Regions from separate parts of the Bradyrhizobium sp. AUGA SZCCT0222 genome, predicted to be linked through region 1. Evidence: predicted binding sites of a transcription regulator. Region 1 holds the regulator's gene; each other region holds the start of a gene.
What was found. Region 1 encodes LexA, which represses DNA repair genes until DNA is damaged. Its sites were predicted from a motif close to TGTTCNNNNTGTGTTCNG; they were not measured.

Region 1 (4,194 bases):
CCTCTCCGCGCGGCTGAAGGTGATCGGCGAAGTCGCGGCGGGCCGCCCGTTCGAACGCAAGGTGGGCCCGGGCGAAGCGGTCAGGATTTTCACCGGCGGGGTGATCCCTGATGGCGCCGACGCCGTCATCATCCAGGAAGACACGGCCGCCGGCGGCGACCACATCACGATCACGGAAACCGCCAAACCGGGACGGCATATCCGCGCCGCCGGCGCCGATTTTCGCGAGGGCGATGTGCTGCTCTCCAGGGGAAGCCGCCTCACCGACCGCGATCTGTCGCTCGCCGCCGGCATGAACTATCCGGAACTCGCCGTGATCAGCCGCCCCAAGGTGGCGGTGCTCGCCACCGGCGACGAGCTGGTGATGCCGGGCTCGACCCCGGGCCCGGGCCAGATCGTCTACTCCAACGGCTACGCGCTGCGCGCGCTGGCGCGGGCCGAGGGCGCCGAAACCATCGATTTCGGCATCGCCGCCGACACGCTCGAGGCGACCACCGAGGGCATCCGCCGCGCCCGCGCGTCGGGCGCCGACATCCTGATCACGATGGGCGGCGCCTCGGTCGGCGACCACGACCTCGTCAAGCGCTCGCTGGAGGCCGAGGGCGTCGCCATGGCGTTCTGGCGCATCGCGATGCGGCCGGGCAAGCCGATGATGCACGGCCGCCTCGGCGCGATGCGGGTGATCGGCCTGCCCGGCAATCCGGTCTCGTCCTATGTCTGCGGCTTCCTGTTTCTGGTGCCGCTGATTCGCGCGCTGTCGGGCCGAAAAACCATCCATCACGTGCGTGAGACCGCCCTGCTCGGCCGCGATCTTCCCGCCAACGACCAGCGCGAAGACTATTTGCGCGCACGGCTCGAACGGCGCGAAGACGGTGCGTTGATCGCGGTGCCGGTGAGCCACCAGGACTCGTCGCTGCTTGGAAATCTCGCTGCGGCACGGGCGCTTTTGATACGTCCGCCGTTTGCGCCGGCGCTGCCGAAAGGCACGCCATGCGAGTTCCTGCGCCTGCCGGAATGACGCATTGCGACGGCCTGTTCGGGCGAAGTCGGCGCGCGTTCACCTGAAATTAAGTGGTTGCGGAACATGTATCGAACATATAGTGTCCGTTCATGATTTGTTTCGAGAGCTGGTGTCTACAAATGGGAGTTTTGGACTTCCGAATTTGAGACCGCACTCGCAACTGAGAACCGCGAAACTGAAGTACCGCGAAACTGAACGACCACGAATTACGACGCGCCAACCGGGGGATTGCTCGAGATGCTTACGCGCAAACAGTATGAACTTCTGCGTTTCATCAACGAACGGCTCAAGGAAGCCGGCGTGCCGCCCTCCTTCGACGAAATGAAGGATGCGCTCGACCTCCGCTCCAAGTCCGGTATCCACCGCCTCATCACCGCCCTGGAAGAGCGCGGCTTCATCCGCCGCCTGCCCAACCGTGCCCGCGCCATCGAAGTCATCAAGCTGCCCGAGCTTGCGGGCGCCGGTAACGGCAACGGCCGCCGCGGCTTCACTCCCAGCGTCATCGAAGGCACGCTCGGCAAGGTCCGCGCCGCCAGCGCGCCCGCCGAGGACGATGGCAACCGTCCGGTCGCCGTTCCCGTAATGGGCCGGATCGCCGCCGGCACCCCGATCGAGGCGCTGCAGACCCGCAGCCACACCATCAGCGTACCGCCTGACATGCTCGGCTCCGGCGAACATTACGCGCTCGAAGTCCGCGGCGATTCCATGGTGGACGCCGGCATTCTCGACGGCGACATGGCGCTGATCCAGCGCAACGAGACCGCCGACACCGGCGATATCGTGGTGGCGCTGATCGACGAGGAGGAAGCCACCCTGAAACGCTTCCGCCGCCGCGGCGCCTCGATCGCCCTGGAGCCCGCCAACACCTCCTATGAAGTCCGCATCCTGCCGCCGAACCGGGTCCGGATTCAGGGCAAGCTGATCGGGCTGTACCGCAAGTACTGAGGGCGGCCCGCTTTCGCGGGCGTCAGTAGCGTCATTCCTTATCCGAAGTCGTCATGCCCGGCCGAGTGCCGGGCATCCTTCTGACGGCTGTGGCCGTCATGACGGAGAACGGTGGGGCCACGCGTCGCACAATTGCCCAGAATGCGGCAAAAGCTGTGCGGGCGAGGATGGTTGGTTTGACGCGTTTTCAACGCGAAGACGCAAAAACCGGGGGGACGAGACGTGGTCAGCAATATGATCACCAAGATCACCTGGCAGAGGGCGGGACTCGTGACCGAGCCGGGCCGCTACATGCTCCGGTTCGGCTGGCTGATGGTGACGGCGGAAGATCTCGCGATCTGGCAGCAATATCCGGAGGCTGCGTTCACGCTGGTCGCGCTGCCCGGGATTGCCGACGACGGAAGGGAGCAATTCCATCTCGGCGCCTTCGAACTGCCGCTGCCGCCGATGCCCGAAGATCCGCAGCCGCCGTAGCGCGTTTGTGATCGGGCACGCCGGCCTTTCCGTCGCACTATTGCCCAGAACAGGAATAGACTTTGCTCAAGTCCACTCTGATAGAGGCCAGCGCCTCGAGGGAGGCACGGGTCTCTATCTCTTACGAGGGAGCGATCCGATGTGTGACTATAGTTTGCACGCGATGGCAACGCGTCCTGCTGAGGCCGGCGAGACATTGATATCGACCACCTTCCGCGGCACCTCGACCCGCGGCTTTGCCAGCGAACGCGACCCCGCAGTCGCGGTCTGCATGCTGCCCGGGACCGAACTGGCCTTCGCGCAAGACGTCAAATACGACAATCGCTGGATCTGGACGCGGACGATCGGTTTTCGCGTCGGCAAGTTCAACACCATCGATCCGCATATCAAGGAACGTCACCACGACGCGATCGAATTTCCCGACGGCAGCCATGTGCTGGTGACGCAGCTTTGCGAGGGTCAGCGCGTCACCGTGCTGCAATTGCCGGTGGTGCATCCGATTCCCGAGCGCACAACAACGAAGGCGGACACGGCGACACCGCTTTCCACCGGTTGAATTCCGCGCCGCCGGTCGCGCCCCGCCGGGGAACGTGAATCCTTATTCCTCGGCCTGGAGATCCGCTTCCGACGGGGTCGCATCGACCGCACGCGGCGCCGTACGGCGCGGCGCGAGGATGGTTGTCTCCGCGTCCCACTCGCCCGCGATCGCTGGCGACCATGGACGATCGACGCCCCGGAGCTTGACGGCATCGATGGTAAATCCGCTGCCGCTTCGCCGCAGCACCATGGCGCCCTGCCGCCGCAGACGCTCCGCAGAGATCACCGAGGCGCCGCACGCCGCAGGCGCCTGCCTTGCTGTCACCACCAGCGCCGCGCGCTCACAATCATCCGCCAGCGCTTCCGGCCGCAGCGCCAATGCCACGAACCCGCCACCGGCGCCTTGCATCACGCAGCCGCTCTCGTCGCATGAGACGCCCTCGGTGAGCGAGGCATCGGCAGGCTTTCGGGCGTCGGCATCCGCCGCCAGCCATTCCTTGACGAGGAAGCCATCCCTCGCGGCGCCCTTGGCCGCGCGCATCAAATGCAGTTTGCCGTCCTGGCCGCGGACACCGACATTGCGCCCGTCGGCGGAGATCAGGATGTCCGGCTGCGGCACCCTCGCCGCCCACACCGCCGCCACCAGCACCACGGCCGCGCCGGTATAGCGCAGCGGCGTCCGCAACAGGCCGAGCAGGATGATGCCAAGGCTGGCCGCAATCAGCGGGCCGATGCCGAACGCCGGCACACGACCAACCGCGCCCGGCAAGGCCGCGACCCATTGCGTGACAACGATCATCCAGTCGATGCCGACGCCCATGATGGCCCAGAACACGCCGTCAAAACCAAAGGGCATCGCAACCAGGCCGAGCAGGCCCGCCGGCATCACCAGCGCCGAGACCACCGGCATCGCCGCGAGATTGGCGAGCACGCCATAGGGCGTCACCCGGTGGAAATGAAACGCCGCGTAAGGCGTGGTGGCCAGGCCCGCCACCAATGAGGCCAGGAGCAGCATCGTGATCTCGCGGCCGCCCCACAGCGCCACCTGCGCGGTCGCGGAATGATCCGGCTGCGCGAACAGGCGCGGCATGCCGAGTTGCACCAGCGCCACCAGTCCGAGGGTCGCCGCAAACGACATCTGGAAGCTCGGATGCACCAGCGCCTCCGGTGCGATGGTCAAGACAATGAGGGCCGCGACCGCGAGCGTTCGAAACGTG
Region 2 (4,194 bases), on a different contig from region 1:
GTTGCGGGCTTGGGAAGCTCTTCGAGCAATTCCAGCACGGTCTGCCGAAGCTGCGGCAGGACGCTAACGTCCTTGTCGAGCAAATCAGCCCAATGCTGCGGCGTCGGCCGTCGGTAGGCGTCCCAGGCTATGCTGGCGGTTTCGAGATGTTCGTTCTGGATGTTGACAGCCGGAGGCTTCCATTCTGAAATCGCTTCCGGAACCTGTTTGGCAATGTCGACGTCTGCCTGGAATAGGGTCAGCTTCGAGACAATACGCTCACGCGAGCTCAGGCAATCCAGAAGCTGCACGAGGATGAGTTGCGCGTTGGGCCCCGGATCAAACCATAGTTCAACGGCTTCGCAACGCTCGCAGAGATCGAGCGCCCCCATTCCTTCCGAATGAAACTTTCCAAGCCGATGATCTGGGAAATGATCCAGCGAACCCGGCCCCAGCATGGCCTCCAGCTTCGCGTCGGATGGCAACTCGTCCCAGACGAACCGAAGACCAATCGGAATTACGATGTCACCGACGCCGGCGCGCAGGCGACACCCGCCTGCCGAGTCGCTTGACGTCAAAATCAAACGCGTCATGTCAGTCACCCACATACGCAAAACAAAACGGGCACTGAAAACGTCGGCAACTCAACGTCCTCAGCACCCGCTATGTCGAAACCCGGATCGCGCGATCCGCGATTTCGGAAAGTCCTATTCGTCGGCCGGCTCTTCGCCGTCAGCGTCGCGCTCGGGGGGGCCGGCGAGAATCTGTTCGGCGATCAGGCCGGAGTTCTGGCGGATTGCAGCCTCGATCTTCGCGGTCATGTCGGGGTTGGCCTTGAGGAACGCTTTCGAGTTCTCACGCCCCTGCCCGAGCCGCTGGCTGTCATAGGAAAACCAGGCGCCGGATTTCTCGACGATGCCGGCCTTGACGCCGAGGTCGAGGATTTCGCCCATCTTGGAGACGCCCTCGCCATACATGATGTCGAATTCGACCTGCTTGAACGGCGGCGCCAGCTTGTTCTTCACGACCTTGACGCGGGTCTGGTTGCCGACGACTTCGTCGCGCTCCTTGATCGCGCCGATGCGTCGGATGTCGAGGCGAACCGAGGCGTAAAACTTCAGCGCATTGCCGCCGGTGGTGGTTTCCGGCGAGCCGTACATCACCCCGATCTTCATGCGGATCTGGTTGATGAAGATCACCATGGTGTTGGATTTGTTGATCGAGGCGGTGAGCTTGCGCAGCGCCTGGCTCATCAGCCGCGCCTGCAGGCCGGGCAGCGCATCGCCCATCTCGCCTTCGAGTTCGGCCTTCGGCACCAAGGCGGCAACGGAATCCACCACCAGCACGTCGACCGCACCCGAGCGCACCAGCGTGTCGCAGATTTCCAGCGCCTGCTCGCCGGTGTCGGGCTGCGAGATCAGGAGCTCGTCGATGTTGACGCCGAGCTTGCGGGCATAGACCGGGTCGAGCGCATGTTCGGCGTCGATGAAGGCGCAGATGCCGCCCTTCTTCTGGGCTTCGGCCACCGTATGCAGCGCCAGCGTGGTTTTGCCTGAGGATTCCGGCCCGTAGATTTCAACGACGCGGCCTTTCGGCAGGCCGCCGACGCCGAGCGCGATGTCCAGCCCGAGCGAGCCCGACGAAATCGTCTCGATATCCATCGAGCGATCGTTCTTGCCCAGCTTCATCACAGAACCCTTGCCGAACTGGCGCTCGATCTGGGAGAGCGCGGCGGACAGGGCCTTGGTCTTATCCATGGAGGATCCTTCGACGATACGCAGGGCAGTGGCGGACATGGGTGCTCCTTATGGCGGGGATTCGCTAGCGGGACAAACGGACGACGAGGATCTCAGGGGATTCGATTGACGGTGAATGCTTGTACCACCTTTGTTCTATGTTCGCAATATGTTCTTTTAGAGAGATCGGTACTGCCCCTCTCAACCCCATTCTAAGTTAATGATCCCTTGTGATTTTTGAGGTGGCCCCTTTTGGCCCTCACAGCGCCGCGATGTTGCCGCGCTCTGTTCATCCCCCTAAATGGGTAGGCCGAACCGGCCGGTACTGGCCTGTTTCGACCCCTAGTGGTGGACGAAGTTGAAATGCGCAGCGGCCTTTTTTTGGAGTGTTCACTTCGGAACCGACGTCCGGGATCGGAATTTTATAGGATCGGACATGCAAACCCTACGGTTAGGACCCGTCAGCAACGAGGTTGTATCATGCAGCGTCGCCGATCCGTTCCTCACACATTCGAAGATCGAATTGCAGCTGAGAAGGCCCGGTTAGAAGCACAGGTAACCAAGCTCAAACCTGGTCCTCAGAAGGAAGCGCTGCTCAGGAAGATCAGGCAGCTAGAAACGGCCTCTCACATAAACGAGTGGCTTTCCTCTCCTGGACTTCAACCACCAGAACCAGCCTAGAAAAAGTACGGCCGCCTCAGTTGGCGGCACACTCTTTCCTTTGCAGGAACGCTTTCGTGACGACTGTCACAGTCGCCCCGATAGCCGCCCGCCATACTCGCTCCAGATCAACGGCGCACAAGGGCGCCGCAACGCGGAGCGGGACCATGAACAACCAGAATGAAATTCGCGAACTGACCGATGCGGAGCGACTGACCGACGATGCGCTTGAATCGGTCTCAGGGGGTAAAGTCATTTCGAAGGGCGTCATCAATTCGAGTGCAATCAGCCTTCCGAAACCCAGCTACCCGCCCGTCGCGTAAACGAGGCCGCCCGAGTCGGCACTGCCCGTAGTTCTCCGACCGTGAACAAGGCCTCCGTGGCCGCCTCCGTTGGCGGCCCCTTCTTCGTCATCGTCCTCCAAGACTTCCTTTTGCTTTTGGCCTCGAGCAACTTTGATCGGTTTGCCGATCTCTATCGGTCCATCTTCCCTTCGACCAATAACCGCACATTGATTTCGCGAACGACTTTGTTGCGCATCCAACCCGCAGCCAGCGTATTGCTATCCTGATCGTTGTCTCTCTCACCGGGCGCGCTGCCACCATCATTCGTGAAACTGGCTATCGAAGCACTGGCGCTTGCCGTGCCCTCGAAACTGTCTTAAGCGCGCCCAAAGAAACGGCCCCAGCCTCGGGGAAGAGGCACTGGGGCCGCTTGTGCTGCCGGGGCAATTGGGGACTGGCAGCGCCTTCACAACTCCGCCCATTGCCACTTGTTCCCGAAATTCTGTGTCCCTTTTGAGCAACCTTGTCCTGTCCCGGACGTATACTCCAGGCTGGGGCATTGCAATTTCCAGCTCGGGTGCAGCGCCGCCAAGCATTATTCAGCTTGGCGGCGTTGTGCTTTTGATTTTGCCTTCACGGGTGTCCCATTTCGGCCAGTACCCGACTCGGCGTCATCGGCGGGGCCTATTCTACTTTGCATGGGGTTGTTGTCGCGATTTTGCGTCTGAGCCGTCGTGTGACGGTCATCACAGCGGTGCGTCGAGGGTCAGCCTATCCCTGACATCCAGGGTGGCGGGAATGGTCCTGCCCACGCAAACAGGAGACGGACATGACCGAACTCAACAACGAAATCTGCGAAATGTCGTTTGAACAACTCGAACAGGTCAGCGGCGGCGCCATCCTCGACCGGATCGTCGACGCGTACCTGAAGGCTTTGGGCGCCCGCTTGCTGGACGCCGTGCACCAGCCGCTGGTATCGCCGCAGAAGATGACCCTGCACATGCGATAGTGCCGGTCCGGCAAACCGGAATTGAGAGGCCGCCTTGCTTGGCGGCCTCTTTTGTTTGAGGACGCCGCCAGCGCCATCCAAGAATGCCTGACGTCCTATTTCGCCAGTTGCGAGAAGCTGTGCTGACCGCGTATCCGCTCAGCGCAACTTGTGCGGCGACGATCGGCGAATTGATCGGTGCCTTCGCTCGACGCGATTTGGAGTGTGCCAGCCGTCACAGCCAACGGGAACATCCGAGCGCACCCTTGCAACGTGATTGTCGCAATCCCCATCAAAGGAGAGACGCATGATTGAGATTGGCCAGAAGCCTATCGATGAACTGAACGTCGGCGAACTGACCATCGACGAACTGGACGCCGTGAACGGCGGCGGCCGTTTGAGCGATCTTTACCACCATGTCGTAGCCGTCATTCGCTTCCATACCGGTACCATCAGGAACATCGCGACAACCCTGCCGTAACCGACGCTTTGAAGAGGCCGCCTTTCATTGGCGGCCTCTTGGGCGACCTGAAAAATGCGTTCAAGG
Region 3 (4,194 bases), on a different contig from region 1:
GCTTCGGTCGGCGCGGCCGCATCGGTCACAGCATCAGTGCCCTCAACCGGCGCGGCTTCCGCTGCAACGATCGGCTCAGTCGCCGCGACCGGCTTCGGCGGCAGCGGCGCGCGGCGCTCGGAACGATAGCCGAGCGCGCGCAGGATCGAGGCGAAATCTTCGCCGGCTGATCCCGTCAGCGAGGTCATCGCCTGCGTCACCACAAAGCTGCGGCCATCGAACGCGCCGGCGGGCTTTTCGCCCGGCGAACTTTCGCGCCAGGCCAAAGCGGGACGGATCAGATCGGCAAGACGCTCCAGAATATCGACGCGCACCGCGCGCTCGCCGCACTGGCGATAGCCGAGCACGCGATAGGCATCGCGCGCCAGCGCCTTGTCGACCGCGAACGAGGTGCGGCCGCTACTCGCCAGATGCTGCGCACCCGACAGCGCCGACATATCGACATTGTCCTGCTTCTCGGCCCACAGCAGCGAGGCGAGCGAGCGCGCCGCGGGCTTCAACAGGCCCGGGAAATAGATGTGATAGGCGCCGAAGCGGACGCCGTATTTGCGCAGCGTCGCGCGCGAGGGCTGGTCGAGATCCTTCATCTCGGCGGTGATCTTTGAACGCTCGAGCACGCCGAGCGCCTCGATCAACTGGAATGCGATGCCGCGCGCGATGCCGGTGATGTCCTCGGCCTTGGCAAGCCCGAACAGCGGGCCCAGCAATTTCTCGATATGCGTTTTGAGCCACAAATCGAGCCGCGTCTGCACGGCTTCGCGCGCCGCGCCATTGAGGCGATCGTCGGAAATGATGCGCAGCCGCGGATGCAGCGCGTCGTCGGCGGCGACGAGCTTTGCCACCGCATCGCCGGTCCAGCGGATGGTGCCGTCGGAGGTCAGCACGAAGGCGTCGTCGGGCGCAGCGCTAAGCTTTTCGGCGCGCGTGTCGATCTCGCCGGCCAGCACCTGCTGTGCTGCCGCCTGCAACGCCTTGGCGTCGCTTCCGGCCTCCGCCGCATCTGGTGCAAAGGTGAATCCGTCGAGGCGGCCGATCACATGGCCTTCAACGATCACTTCGCCGGTCTTGCCGATTTCCGTATTCAAAACACTGTTCTCCCGCAGGCGGCGCATCAATACACTGGTACGGCGGTCAACGAAACGCTCCGTTAGCCGTTCATGCAGCGCATCGGACAATTTATTTTCGACCTCGCGCGTGATCCCCTGCCAGTGATCGGGGTCACCCAGCCAGTCCGGCCGGTTGGCGACGAAGGTCCAGGTGCGGATTTGCGCGATCCGGCCCGACAGCGTGTCGATATCGCCGGTGACGCGGTCGGCCTGGTCGACCTGGGCCGCGAACCATTCGTCGGGAATCCGGCCCTTTTTCATCAGGAATCCGTACAGCGTGGTCACGAGTTCGGCATGGGCGGCGGGCGCCAGGCGCCGATAATCCGGGATCTGGCAGGCGTCCCACAGCCGTTCCACGGCTGATGGCCCGTGGGCCATTTCCCGCACCTCGGCGTCGCGTGCCGCATGATCGAGCACGCGCAGATCCTCCGCAATTGGCGCGCGGGTCAGCACTTCGTGCTGCGGCGAGAGCGCCAGCGAGACCTGCAAACTGCCGAGCGAGGCGAAATCCAGCTTGGAATTGCGCCACTGCAGCATTTTGACGCTGTCGAACGTGTGGTTCTGCAGCGCGTTCACCAGTTCCGGCTCGAACGGCGCGCAGCGGCCCGTGGTGCCGAAGGTGCCGTTGCGCGTGGCGCGGCCGGCACGGCCCGCGATCTGTGCAAACTCCGACGGGTTCAAGCGGCGGAACTGGTAGCCGTCGTATTTGCGGTCGGACGCAAACGCCACGTGATCGACGTCGAGGTTGAGGCCCATGCCGACGGCGTCGGTGGCGACGAGATAATCGACATCGCCGTTCTGGAACATCTCGACCTGCGCATTGCGTGTGCGCGGTGACAGCGAGCCCAGCACGACAGCCGCACCGCCATGCTGGCGGCGGATCAACTCCGCAATGGCGTAGACTTCGTCAGCCGAGAACGCGACGATCGCGGTCCTTCTCGGTTGGCGCGTGATCTTGCGGTCGCCGGCGAATTCGAGCTGCGACAATCTGGGACGCGTCACGATCGACGCGCCCGGCAGCAGCCGCTCGATAATGGGCCGCATCGTCGCTGCCCCCAGCAGCAGCGTCTCGTCGCGGCCGCGGCGGTGCAGGATGCGATCGGTGAAGACATGCCCGCGTTCGAGATCCGCCGCGATCTGGATTTCATCGACCGCGAGGAACGACACGTCGATGTCGCGCGGCATCGCTTCCACCGTCGACACCCAGTAGCGCGGGTTCTTCGGCTTGATCTTCTCCTCGCCGGTGATCAGCGCAACGCTATCTGCACCGGCGCGCGCGGCGATCTTGTTGTAGACCTCGCGCGCGAGCAGCCGCAGCGGCAGGCCGATGATCCCCGACGAATGCCCGAGCATCCGCTCGATGGCGAGATGCGTCTTGCCGGTGTTGGTCGGCCCCAGCACCGCGGTAACGCCGGCGCCGGGAGCCCGTTCATGTCCAAACGTGGACGAGTAGGAGAAAGCCATAATTTGCAGGTGTTTCTTTGATTTTTCGCCGTCATTGCGAGCGAAGCGAAGCAATCCATCGCGCTACCAAGGAAGTATGGATTGCTTCGTCGCTTCGCTCCTCGCAATGACGGAAATCGTCGGTTTGTGTGTCAGTTTGCGACGGTGATGCGGTCGCGGCTTAAGCTCTGGAACGAGTCTAGAACGAATCGCGCCCGAATCGCTGACTCTTACTTAAACTGGCTTCGTTCACCGCAACATCCAGCGTTAGCGCTCATGATGCGGCACTAGATCAAGTTTGCCTTGGCTCCACAAGGCGGGGTTTTCACGCGAATTCCTTAAAGGTTGAGAGGGTTCGGAGTCGAATCAGAAGCGGCGAAGAGTCAATGGGATTCCTTGGGTCTCTTGTCGTCCCGGCGAAGGCCGGGACCCATACGCCGCGGCCGTGCCGTTTGAGCCGGTCGAAGTTGCAACTGCTGCAACAATGAATGCCTGTGGTTATGGGTCCCGGCCTTCGCCGGGACGACAGCGATTACTGCGTCTTCGCCACCCTTGGCGGCGCCGCCGTTGTGACAAAACTCGTGGCTTCCAGCATCGCGGGGCCGAACGGGGTCGGGATCGTCATGCGGAATGGAACCAGGATGCGGGTGCCCGCGATCGGCACGAAGGCGATCTCGATGTTGCGCTGGGCGGCGAGGTGCTTGATCACGGGCCGATCGGGGATATAGCCCGCGATCGGCGTGAAATAGACGGAACAGACCACGGCCGGCCCATGATAGCCGCGCTCGGCCTTCACATTTTCCATGCGCTTGTAGTCGAGCTTGAGGTCATAGCGCAGCCGGCCGTCGAAGATGCCGGTGCCGGTGCGGCAGGCCTCCGGCGACAGCGGATCGGCCGTTCCGGGCACGCGGATCATCGCGCCCGTCATCGGATCGAGCACGTTTTTGCGATGCGCTTCGGTGACGACGATGCGGTCGGGATCGACAGGCGGTTCCGGATCGATGGAAAAATCCTTCACCCCGCCGTTGGCGATCACGAGGCGGACGGTCTCGGATTTCTTCGAACTCGTGGTGGTCGCGGTATAGGCGTTGGCGACCAGCGCGCCACCCACGACGCGGCCTTGCGAGGCGCCGGAACCCTTGCCGCCCGAAAACGCCTGCAGCAGGCCGGTGGAACCGCCCTGCGCGGAGGCGGAAAACGCATCATCGCCGATTTCGATGGTCCAGGTGCCCTTGCCGACGGGAATGCCCGCCAGCGACGCCTCGTAATGGGCATCGAGCCGCCCTTGCGCGGAGGCTTCCAGCGGCGCCAGCCACAGCAGAGCGCCGGCCGCAAGACTGCCCACCAGGCCGAAACGATGCGAAATGGCACGTGTGGTCACGTAACTGACGGTCCTGCTGGCGCGAGCGCTGGTTTATGTAGTCAAAAATATCCGGCAATCAACGCGTGGGTGGTCCCTCGCGGTGGCTCAATCCGCGGGGAACAGAGATGTCGGCGGGGATTGCGCCCTTTATATGGTCCTAACGTCTTGATATCCTTAAACCCTTGTAATGGCTTCCAAACCGGCAATGCTGTCTTCCCAGGGATACGCAAAATCTTAAGCGAAACCCCGCAAAACCTTGACGCCTAGGGCCTGCCGCCCTAT
Region 4 (4,194 bases), on a different contig from region 1:
GCGGAGCGCGGCGATGCGTCCCATGTCCCAGATCGCGGTGCGCTGCGAATCGAGATTGGTCGTGACGACGAGCAGCCGCCGCCCCTTGGCATGTTCGGCTGCGACCGCCGCGACGAAGTCGGCATCGATATATTTGGCCACCAGTTCGCGCAGCCGGGCGTTGCCGAACAGGCCCGCCCCGAAAATGGCATTGAACGGGTTCGGGGCGTCGAGCAGGCTCTCGGCGATGCCGCTGGTGTAGAGCTCGCGCAAGGTCGCGTCATGGCTGGGACCGAGAAACGCGAATGGCGCGATGAGCGCGCCGGTGCTGACACCCGACACGATCGAGAACGAAGGACGCCTGCCGGTCTCGGTCCAGCCGATAAGCACACCGGCGCCATAGGCGCCGTCGGCCCCGCCACCGGATAACGCAAGGTAGGTGCGGGGTCCGCGCAGCATGGCCTGTGCGGGATATTGCCGGAACGTGGCGGCGGGCTCGTCGGCGTAGCGGCGCAAATCCGTCAGATCGAGGACGCGCGCGGAGGATGCATCCGCAACGCTATGCGGCGTCCTCGGCAGCGACGAACATCCGGCGGTGAGAAGGCTGAGCGCTGAAACCATGGCCAAGGCTACGAATGTCCGAAGACCGATGCAGTTCATGACATTTCCGGATTGGAAGTGAGCGCTCAGGGGCAACCCGCCGCGTATCGGGTGTCGCTTCGCCATTCGGCACGGCGGGATGCGGCGACCATTCGCTCCGTCAGGCGCCCGCGATTGCTGGACGGCCGCGGCTCTCGCTGCTCCGGCCTGGACCGGATTCCCTCGCACGCATCCGGACGCACCGCCGGCAACAGGGCCACTTTAACGCCATAAGACACATCCGAACCAATCAAGTGAGTAATCACTTACTAAAGTTGGCTGGCTCGAAAGTCAACCTTGTACTGGAGGTATTTAAATACTCTCGTGGATGGGCGTTGAGATGAAGACGAAGGAACGGCCCGCCGGACAGCGCAACGACCTGCCGCGATCCTCGATGTGGCCTTCGAGGAATTCGTCAGGAACGGCTACGAGGCGAGGACGTCGCCGCCCGCGCATCCGCGACCAAGGGGACGATCCATTTCTATTTCGAGACCAAGGAGCGCGTCTTCCACGAGATGATCCGGCACAGTCCCAAGGCGTCCTACCCGAACTGGAATGCTCGGAGTGTTGCCGCCGCGTCCTCCCGCGCTGAACACGCGGCAACTATCGATCTCCCGAAAACGTGCATCCGGATTGCGGCGGACTGCATTGACGCTGTCGGATGGGGACACGACATATCCCGCACCGTCGATCCAGGTCACAACTCGGGAGCCAATATGGACGCGCCGCCGAAGATCGATCCCGTCACAGCGCATTCCGACAACGATGTCGTGCACTGGCTGACCAACGGCACGCGCGATCAGCGCTTCATCGACAATATTTTCGGTGAGCTTTGTATCCGGCTCCAGCAAGCCGGCATTCCCGTCAAACGGGCGTCGCTTCATATCCTGATCCACCATCCGCAATGGCTCGGCGCCCGGATCATGTGGGAAGACGGGCGCGAGGTCGAGATTGCGCGCGTGGACTACGATGTCCAGGAGCGATCCGAATATATCGGCAGTCCCGCCAACGAAATCCATGACGGTGTCACCGAAGTGCGCGAGAATCTCGAGCGCGATCCATCGCTCGGCCGCAAGCACGCCGTCTATGACGAGATGCGGGCGAAAGGCCTGACCGACTATGTGGCGTGGCCGCTCTATCATACGCTCGGCAAGCGGCACATCGTGACCTTTGCAACCGATCGTCCAGGCGGTTTCGACGACGCGCATATCGCAGGTCTATTGAAGCTGTTGCCGGTGCTGGCGCTGGTCAGTGAAATCCGGGTCAAGAACCGGCTGGCGCGTACGCTGCTGGAAACCTATGTCGGATCGCATGCCGGCGAGCTCATTCTGGCGGGCGCCACCAGGCGCGGAACCGGGACGACGGTTCGCGCCGCCATCATGATCTGCGACTTGCGTGATTTCACCCGGATCTCCGACAACTGGCCGCGCGATGACGTCATTGAACTTCTGAACGGCTATTTCGACGCGATGTCGGAGCCGATCGCGCGACATGGCGGCGAAATACTGAAATTCATCGGCGACGGCCTGCTCGCCATTTTTCCGCTTAGCCAGCCCCAAGCCTGCGCAAACCTGCTGCATGCCGTGACTGAGGCGCGTCAGGCCATGACGGCGCTGAACGAAAAGAACAGCGAAACCGGCCGTGCGCCGCTGAACTACGGCATCGGCGTTCACGTCGGCGACGTCATGTACGGCAATATCGGATCGCGCAGCCGGCTCGACTTCACGGTCATCGGTCCGGCGGTCAACATGGCGTCGCGTCTCGAAACCCTCACCAAGCAATTGGGGAAAACGGTGCTGCTGTCCCGCGCGTTCGCCGACTCCGTCGAAGGCGATTTCGATCTCGAACGCGTCGGCGAACATCCGGTGCGCGGCTTCAATGACCCAATCGAGCTGTTTGCGTATCACGGCTGAATGCCGATCCTGGTCCCGCGCGTCTCCGTCGCTTGACACAAGGCGTACTTGTTCTCATTATGTTCTCTCTGCGGGAACCTCGTCGAAACGTCATGGGCGAACGGTCGGATGGCAACGACAGCCACCATCCTCCATGCGGACCTGGATGCTTTCTATGCCTCGGTAGAGCAGCTGCTTGATCCATCGCTGCGCGGCAAACCCATTGCCGTCGGTGGCGGGGTTGTGCTTGCCGCGTCTTACGAAGCCAAGGCCTTTGGGGTCCGCGGCGGCATGCCGGGACGGCAAGCGTGCGAGCTCTGTCCGCAGCTCATTTTTGTCAGCGGGCGTTTTGGGGAATACCAACGGCTGGGCGATGCCGCCATCAAGGTGATAGGAGACTTCACGCCCCTCGTCGAGCGGATCTCCATCGACGAGGCCTTTGCCGACGTCGCGGGCTGCACCCATCTGTTCGGTCCGCCTGCGGAAATCGCGATGGCCATCCGCCAACGCGTGCGCGCGGAGCTTGGTCTTCCGATTTCGGTTGGTGTCGCGCGCTCCAAGCATCTGGCGAAAATTGCTTCGCAGGTGGCCAAACCCGATGGGCTCGTCGTTGTCGATCCCGATACGGAGCTCGGATTCCTTCACCACCTGCCGGTCGAGCTGATGTGGGGCGTGGGTCCGGCGACGCGGACACGGCTGGCCGAGATGGGCGTGCTCACGATCGGGCAACTGGCCGCGACACCGGGATGCTCGCTCAAGCGGGTGCTTGGTTCCGCGGCAGGGACGAAACTTTCGGCGCTGGCGTGGAATCGTGATCCACGGGAAATCAGGGCTCACCGCCGGGCTCGATCGGCAGGAGCGCAATCGGCGCTTGGCAGGAAACCTGCCGAACAGCGGGTTGTTCGATCCACCTTGCTTCACCTTGCTGACCGTATCGGCAGCCGGCTCCGCGCCAAGTCCAGGCCTGGGCGGACCGTGACGGTCCGCGTTCGCTTCGCCAATCTGAATTCAGTCACGCGTTCGGTCACGCTCGACGCACCAATCTCCGCGACCCTGATTCTGGCCGAGGTCGCCGAGGAGCTGGTGCGCGCTGTCCTCGCCGATCATCCTCACGAGAAAACCATCTCGCTCCTGGCGATTTCCGTGTCGCATCTTGGAGAGCAGCGGGATGTGGAGCTCGAACTCCCACTCGGACTTGGCGATGAAGCACGCCGTCCCGGCACCAAAAGAGGCATGGCACGCGGGGGCGGCCGACCATGCGGTCGATAAAATCCGCGAACGCTTCGGATGGGATGCGATCGGCTACGGATCGGTGGCGCCGGAAGTCTCTTCTTCCGTTCCCGACGCGTTTCGCAAACTCGCCGAAAAGGACCTGTGAACTTCACCCTCAATACGAAAGCGTTGCCGGGAGAGATCCAGCTACAGATCGAACTAGCCGCGCGTTTAAAGCCCGGTTCGCGCTTTCCAGCTCTTGCCTGATTTCGGGTCGTAGCGTCCCCCACCGAGCTGCTCGTGGCCCCAATTCATCATTTGCAACAGGACGGGTTCCAGGCGTTTTCCTTCGTCGGTCAGCTGATAGGCGTATCGGACCGGGTTTTGCTGGTAGGGCTCGCGTTTCACCAGGCCCCATTCCGCAAGCCTCTTGAGCCGTTCGGACAGGATGTTCGAGGGGACCCGTTCAGCG

Region 2: recA (recombinase RecA) is a predicted target of LexA. The motif match lies at 1,875-1,892, and genes of this name have one in related genera.
Region 3: JQ629_RS24360 (helicase-related protein) is a predicted target of LexA. The motif match lies at 2,739-2,756, and genes of this name have one in related genera.
Region 4: dinB (DNA polymerase IV) is a predicted target of LexA. The motif match lies at 2,581-2,598, and genes of this name have one in related genera.

What each region holds. Positions count from the first base shown of each region.
Region 1 is NZ_JAFCLX010000029.1:33,963-38,156, reverse strand. It holds gene JQ629_RS23610 (molybdopterin molybdotransferase MoeA) at 1-1,018, shown strand, start outside; gene lexA (transcriptional repressor LexA) at 1,259-1,966, shown strand; gene JQ629_RS23600 (hypothetical protein) at 2,201-2,440, shown strand; gene JQ629_RS23595 (hypothetical protein) at 2,580-2,996, shown strand; partial or broken gene JQ629_RS23590 (ComEC/Rec2 family competence protein) at 3,039-4,194, opposite strand, start outside.
Region 2 is NZ_JAFCLX010000017.1:50,237-54,430, forward strand. It holds gene JQ629_RS17015 (hypothetical protein) at 1-572, opposite strand, end outside; gene recA (recombinase RecA) at 687-1,775, opposite strand; gene JQ629_RS17025 (hypothetical protein) at 2,543-2,698, shown strand; gene JQ629_RS17030 (hypothetical protein) at 3,489-3,668, shown strand; gene JQ629_RS17035 (hypothetical protein) at 3,955-4,128, shown strand.
Region 3 is NZ_JAFCLX010000031.1:7,459-11,652, reverse strand. It holds gene JQ629_RS24360 (helicase-related protein) at 1-2,570, opposite strand, end outside; gene JQ629_RS24355 (DUF3108 domain-containing protein) at 3,082-3,894, opposite strand.
Region 4 is NZ_JAFCLX010000013.1:71,982-76,175, reverse strand. It holds gene JQ629_RS14025 (patatin-like phospholipase family protein) at 1-600, opposite strand, end outside; gene JQ629_RS14015 (adenylate/guanylate cyclase domain-containing protein) at 1,335-2,531, shown strand; gene dinB (DNA polymerase IV) at 2,640-3,779, shown strand; gene JQ629_RS14005 (winged helix-turn-helix transcriptional regulator) at 3,954-4,194, opposite strand, start outside.